DNA from 3 places in the Dentiradicibacter hellwigii genome. Region 1 is predicted to be linked to each of the others. Evidence: riboswitches for the same ligand, from Rfam matches in the RefSeq annotation. Region 1 holds a riboswitch; each other region holds the start of a gene.
The links. Region 1 has a riboswitch for cobalamin ahead of ABCS64_RS07980 (ABC transporter substrate-binding protein). Riboswitches for the same ligand answer to the same signal wherever they lie in the genome.
Positions count from the first base shown of each region.

Region 2: it holds a riboswitch for cobalamin, as region 1 does, so the genes downstream of both, ABCS64_RS00410 (hypothetical protein) here and ABCS64_RS07980 (ABC transporter substrate-binding protein) in region 1, are expected to answer to the same signal.
Region 3: it holds a riboswitch for cobalamin, as region 1 does, so the genes downstream of both, cobT (nicotinate-nucleotide--dimethylbenzimidazole phosphoribosyltransferase) here and ABCS64_RS07980 (ABC transporter substrate-binding protein) in region 1, are expected to answer to the same signal.

Region 1 covers NZ_JBEUWX010000002.1:1,240,245-1,242,505, forward strand. The annotation lists gene ABCS64_RS07980 (ABC transporter substrate-binding protein) at 1-844, opposite strand, end outside; cobalamin riboswitch at 1,014-1,301, opposite strand; gene ABCS64_RS07985 (MFS transporter) at 1,534-2,261, opposite strand, start outside.
Region 2 covers NZ_JBEUWX010000001.1:69,159-71,419, forward strand. The annotation lists gene ABCS64_RS00405 (methylmalonyl-CoA mutase family protein) at 1-678, opposite strand, end outside; gene ABCS64_RS00410 (hypothetical protein) at 671-1,120, opposite strand; cobalamin riboswitch at 1,336-1,561, opposite strand; gene ltnD (L-threonate dehydrogenase) at 2,011-2,261, shown strand, end outside.
Region 3 covers NZ_JBEUWX010000003.1:105,152-107,412, reverse strand. The annotation lists gene pncB (nicotinate phosphoribosyltransferase) at 1-228, opposite strand, end outside; gene cobT (nicotinate-nucleotide--dimethylbenzimidazole phosphoribosyltransferase) at 270-1,310, opposite strand; cobalamin riboswitch at 1,626-1,820, opposite strand.

The DNA.
Region 1 (2,261 bases):
TCTTCTGGTAATCGTCGGCGGGGAAGCGGCGGCGATCCATGCGGCAGATGATCAACACGGTGGGGTTGGCCTTGGCGATGGTTTCCCAACCCACGGTCGGCCATTCTTCATCGGAAGTCACCACGTTGCGCATGCCGAGCGCTTTCATCATGTAGCCAGCGACGCCGGAGCGGCCGGCCATATAGGGGTCGGATTCCATATCAGCACTGGAGAACCACATCGCGGCGGACAGATCCTTGATCTTGGCGGCGCGCACCTTTTCTTCCGCCTTGGCCGCACGCGCACGAATTTCCTTGATCAGGGCGTCACCCTTGGCCTCGACATTGAAGATTTCGGCCAGTTGCTTGATGCTCTTGTACAGCGCTTCAACGTTGTAGGCTTTTATGCGCTTGCCGTCAGCGCCGGTCAGGTTGTCCTTGCCTTCGCAATCGGAAGGCATCGCGTAGGTCATGATGCCGAGCTTGTGGAACTGTTCGCGCGTACCAACCACGCCTTCCTTGCCGACCATCCATTCAAACTGCGAAACAACGAGATTCGGGCGCTTGCCGATGATCGATTCATAGCTCGGCGCATTGTCGGCCAGACGCGGCACCTTGCTGTTGATTTCCTTGAACTGCGGCAGGATGTCGTGGAACCAGAGCGAGGTGCCGACCACCTTGTCGCCCAGCCCCAGCGCGTAAAGCATTTCCGTTCCGGCCTGACCGATGGTCACGACTGAGGCGGGCGCCTTGTCGAAGGTCAGGGTTTGACCGCAGTTTTCGAGTTTCAGGGGGTAGGTCGTGGCGTGAGCGGAAAAACTCAGGGCAGCCAGCGCCAGCGCGGGAATGATTCGTTGAAAACGCATGATTTCTCTCCATGATTGAAATTTTCTTGTGTTGGAAAGAAACCTGAACGCGAATCCGCGCGCCCCGCCCCATTGACCTGATAGCCAGCGGCATGGGCGACTGAGAATTCACGAGAGCGTTCCTTCCCGAACACTCGACCAGCAATGAACCGGCAAAAACCACACCAACAACACCGGCCCAGCCTTGGCAGGTTTCCTGACTCACGATTCATCGCCGGACTCTTGCCTTCCCGGATGCGTAAAGCACCAGTGGCTTCTGTCGAGCCGACTCCTCGTCTACAGTTACGGGGGCAGTTCCTTTTACGCGACGACCGCGCCGAATAGTCGATGCACCTGTGATTTGCAGTACATCATTGCGTGATTTCGCGCCTGGATTCCCTTGCGCATGCCGCCAATCCCTCAGATAAGACGGAAGACGGCGCGTTTCCCTTTCGGGGCCAAGGCTGGGTGCAGCATATATAAAAATAATTCTCAGGGCAAGCCATTTCTAGCAGGAGGGACGCAGAGGGAAAATAACTGAAAATAAATGAGACAACTATCGGTTTTTTTCAGGCGTTATCAGCCAAACCCGCGGACGATGTACGGCACGCCCCAGCGCCGATGAAGGCAAGCCCCAATAGAAGCCTTGTGCATCGCCGGCGGCGCCGGATTACCCGGCAGCGATTTGTCGAGGCGGCAAACGGCAGACATCAAACGGCGGGCGGCTTCCAGAAACGGCCGGCAAAACCGGCGGCGGCCAGCGCCGGCCACAGCGCCGCCACGCCCCAGGCCAGCGCATAGCGACCGGCATGCCCGATATCCCCGCCGCCCGCTGCCACGGCCAGCTTGATCCCCGCGCCTGAAGCCCCCGCCAGATCGAACATCCGCCCAAGCAGGACATTGCCGAGCAGCACGGCGCAGCCGCCGGCCGAAGCCAGCGCGCCGTAATACGCCGGCAATGCGCCCTGCCCCGCATAACCGGGAACCAGCGACATCGCCGTCGGCACGGCGAGCATCTGCCCCAGGGTGAGCAGAATCACCATCGCCGTGATGGGCGCAAAGCGCAGCCAGCCTGCATCTGCGGGATTAAATAACGGCGACAGCGCCGCCAAGGCAACGCACGCAAACGCCGCGGCAAACAACGAAAAACCGGCGACGAGCGGCAATCTAGGCGGCTGCCTGCGGCACCAGCCGGCCAGCGGCATCTGCATGACGATGACCATGACCGAGGCCAGCATGAACAACCCAGCCATTTCGCGCGCACCGCCGCCGACCCGCTCCAGTTCAAGCGGCAGGCCAAAATACATTTGGTTATAGCTGAACAGATAGGCGCTGTAGCAAAGGATAAAGCGCAGGAACGGCGCGTTGCCCATGACCCCGCGCCAGCCCACCGGACGCTCCGGCAGCGCCATATGCGTCGGAATGGAACGGTAGAGAA
Region 2 (2,261 bases), on a different contig from region 1:
AACCGGCAGTTTGCCTTCGGTTGCCAGTACGGCCAGCGGGTCGCTGCCGACACAGCCGTCGACCCAGTGCAGATGATTGACGCCCGCTTCGTTGTCTTGCATGGCAACCGACAGCATGGCCAGCATGGGTAGTGAAATAGCGCCCGTGAAGCACTGCACGGGGACTGTTTTCAGATCGATGCCCTGAAAAATCGTCGAAACATCGTGCAGGGTTTCCAGCGAAACGCCATCGCGGCCGACGTCCTCTTCAGAAGCGTTGGCTGGGCTTTGCCCGCTGCGCGTCGGATGGTCGAGCACGATGTTGAGGCCGGTCTGTCCGCGGGCGATATCAAAGCGCGCTTCCTCATTGAACGTTTGCGGGAAGGCGAGCGTGAGTTCCTGATTGATTTTCCACGGCGCCTTGATGTACCCGTTCGGGCGCGTACTGCGCACGAATGGCTGGAAGCCCGGCTTGGATTTTAGGTGCGGCAAGCCTTCAATATCTTCGGCCATGTAGATCGGCTCGATCGTCAATCCCTCGTAGGTCTTGGTATACATGACCTTGTCGAAGGGCGCGCCTTTCAAGGCGGCGGTAGCCTCCTCTTTCCACTCCTCCTTGCTGGGCTTCTTGAATTCATCGAAAAACCCGCGCTCGGCATCGATTTTCGTGATGTCGACCGTTGTTTGTTGGTCACTCATAACTTTCGGCTCCTGTAGTGTTGCCGGGATATGTCTCCATAACCCGCGCCTGTTGTGTGAAGTTGGCGTAAAATGGCGTCGCCGCAGCCTCCTCGGCGGTCATGTCCAGTGAAAGCGTTGCAGAGGCCTTGGCGACATTGACTGACGATGTCGGCGCTACGCAGGTACGTATGCCGACATCAGAAATCTGGAAACGAACGGATGAGCCTGGCGGCTTTCCCCAATTGCCGCCGCCATCCCGACTATCCGCAGTACGCGTGCCGGCGCGATGGCGCAAGCCATCCGCGCGGCGTGCATTCTGCGCGTGAAGACAGCCGGTATAACAGAGATAAGCCATACCAGTGCGTGTGCACTGGAGACCTGCGGCGGCAAAGGGCCGAAAGGGTAAAGTTCGGTTGGTCGCGTTTCCAGTCATCTGGAAGAGATTTTCCATCAGCGTCATGATTCACCTTTCTCGAATACGATGCATGAATTCGTGAAAAGGGGAATCAGGTCGTGAGATCAACTGCCGGGAATTCGTAAAACTACGAAAACCGTACGAATGCACGTTTTTGTGCGAGTCTGTACAGACCGCAATCGTTGTAATTGGCGTTTCTGAACGGTATCGGAAAAACCGGGCAGCTAATCAACGAAACCTCACCCCTCACCCCGAGGTTGGCAGTTCGTTCATCCCAGGCCGGTCTTCTGGCTTGCCTTCATCCTCTTCCGGCGCCTTCCCATGCGATGCTTTGCACAGTGGCACTGTTGCCGGATTCGTCAGGCCTACAGCAGCGGGGGGCTGCACCGGAATGCTTGTCAAAGGCTGTCTCGACAAGACCACCGGTTTCCCGTTTCACCTTCCCCACAGAACAGGGGGCGAGGCACCTGAAATTCAGGCCGTAGGGTAAATCGCAGCGCCCGTCTTGGCAATGTGGTTAACCACATTCAGACGGGCAATATAAAAGACTTTGAATTTTTGGCCGGTTTTCTCATTTATATAAAATGGTGAAATGATGGCATGAGGAGATAAACAGGCTGGCGTGCAGGTCGCCCCGGCCGGTTTATTGAGGAATGTGCCAGGCTGTTCGGCATGGGAACGCCGCGTTGCGTGGTTCTCCGGCTTCGCCGATGCCCCCGATTGGGCGCCATAATGAGTTTTCTTTTTTCGACGGAATGTTATGCCGACACTCAATCGGTCTGACGAAATTCACTTTGTTTTCCGGTCGGATGGCACTATTCTGTTATCTGGGGTTTGTTCGGTTTCCGCAGGATTAAGCGTGTCCGGGCGAAGCCGTCTGCCGAAACAAACACCTGATATCCATGCAGATACGAAGATACGATGAGGAGTCCGTCATGGCGTATTCAGTAGCGGTCATTGGTTTGGGTGCGATGGGTATGGGAGCGGCGCAGTCCTGTGTGCGCGCCGGTCTTGATACGTATGGCGTGGATTTGTCTGCGCAGGCGCGCGACATTTTGCAGGCTGCCGGTGCGAAAGCGGTTGCAGCATCGGCGGATGGTTTTGCCGACAAGCTTGATGCGGTGCTGCTGCTCGTGGTCAATGCCGCGCAGGTGGACGCTGTGCTTTTCGGCGAAAGCAAGCTCGC
Region 3 (2,261 bases), on a different contig from region 1:
GGCCAGCGGGAAGGCCGGCGTATTGCGGCAGACGAAGTGGTATTCGGCCTGCGCCCCCGGATTGCTGTGCAACAGCGCCTGCCACATGGTGAATTTGTACAGGTCGTTTTCCAGCAGGCTGGACACGACCGGTGCGGCCGGCTGTGTCGCTGTTTTTGCCATGCGCGGCGTTTCTTTCGTTCGCTTTCCCGAACGGCCGGCCTGCGCTCCCTTGTCGTTTTTCAACATTACCACCTCGTTTTTCGTCCGCCGCAATTTCGCATGCGGCCTTAGTGATCCGACACGCCGGCAGATTCAAAGCTCGCCATTTCATTGAGAAAATTGACGGCCGCCAATACCAGCGGGTACGCCAGCGCCGCGCCCGTGCCTTCGCCCAGACGCAGGCGCAGATCGATCAGCGGGTCGGCATTCATGGCGGCGAGCTGGATGCGGTGTCCAGGCTCGACGGAATGGTGACAGAAAATGCAGTACTCGGCAAAATGCGGCGCCAGGCGCGAGGCGACAAGCGCCGCTGAACCGGCGATGAAACCGTCGATCAGCAGGAGCACGCCTGCCTGCGCCGCGCCGAGCATGGCGCCGGCCATCATGGCGATTTCAAAGCCGCCGAATTCGGCCAGCACCGTCAGCGGCGCTCGTGGCTGGCCTGCTCGCGCCAAGGCCTGCGCCAGCAGCCGGCGCTTGCGTTGCAACCCGGCTTCGCCCAGTCCGGCGCCACGGCCGATGCATTCGTCGAGCGGCGCGCAGGTCAGGCAGTGCGTGATCAGCGAGGCCGACGAGCTGTTGCCGATGCCCATTTCGCCGAAGCCGATGACGTTGCTGCCCGCTGCGACGAGCGAGGCCACGATGTGCGCGCCGCGCTGCATGGCGAGCGCGCATTGCGCCGCCGTCATTGCCGGTTCGTCGACGTAATTGCGCGTTCCGGCCGCAATCTTGGCATCGACCAGCCCCGGCCGCGGGCCGAAATTGTGCGCCACGCCGGCATCGACAATGGTGATGCCCAGGCCGTTCTGGCGCACGAACACATTGATGCCGGCGCCGCCGGCGAGAAAATTTTCCACCATTTGCCAGGTGACTTCCTGCGAGGCGCTTGAAATGCCCAAACGGGTGGCGCCGTGGTCGCCGGCAAAGACGACAAAATGCGGTTGCTTAAATTGCGGCGTCAGCGTGCGCTGGATCAGGCCGATCTGCATCGCCATCGTTTCGATCTGGCCGAGCGCGCCGAGCGGCTTGGTTTTGCGGTCGATCTTGCGTTGTAGTGCGGCGGTCAACGTGCGGTCGAGCGCAGGCACGTTGAACAGGGTTTCATTCATATTCATTCAATGCTCCTGGAGTCGGGTCGGCATGAGGCGGCGGATTGGGTGAAGCCGGTTGGGTGTGCGTGGCACTGTTTCGACTGCCCTTTGCCGGCATGCCATATAGGTTCAGGGGAAGCGTGTTGCTAGCGCGGGCGTTGCGTTGAACACGGACGCGGAGGCGCGTCGGGCAAAAAAGGGGCAATGGGCAAAATGCGGCCGACCGGCCGCGGTGTCATGGTGACGCGCATGATCCGTTCCTCGGGATGAATGCCATCGAATTGCGCGGCTGCGGAAATGCCTGATAGTGCGTCGCCGGCAGATTCAATGCGTTGACAGCAACAGGGTTCGAGACGTCTTCTGGCTCCCGGATCGTCCGAACCGCCGCGCCTTCCCATCGGATGCCGACGGTGGCTCTCTTGCGATAGTGCGGCGTTCGTCCCCGGATACAGCGGCGGGCCCGCCACGGATTGGCACCGTGTTCCGTTTCATCGAACCGAACGAGGAGCCGATTATAGCTAACCTGCGCGCGCGCCTGTCAATTGCACCTTTCCGAAAGGGTGGCCGCAAACCCGCGTAAACAGGGCGTTTCCCGACACCTCCTCCGAAACCCGTGTGAATAGGGCATTTGCGGGCAGGCGCCTCTGGAACACTTGTAAATAAAGGGCTTCAGGGCAATGTGCCCGGAGATGCCTTGTTTACAAGGGCGCTAGAGCACCCACCTTGGAGATTCCCTACATAGTCAGGCTGGCGGGCAGCGCGCCCTGGAAATGCCTTATATCTACACGGTTCTACACGGTTGCTGAGCGTTGGTCGGGCGCAATGTTCCAGTTTATGTTTTTTGATGCCCTGAGGCCCACGTATTTAGGGGGCTTCAGGGCATTTTATGTTTTCTGCCCTGTTTTTATGGATTTCAGAGAGAACTCCGCAAGCGCAAATAGCGGCTCGACTTTGCCAAAAGACAAGGCG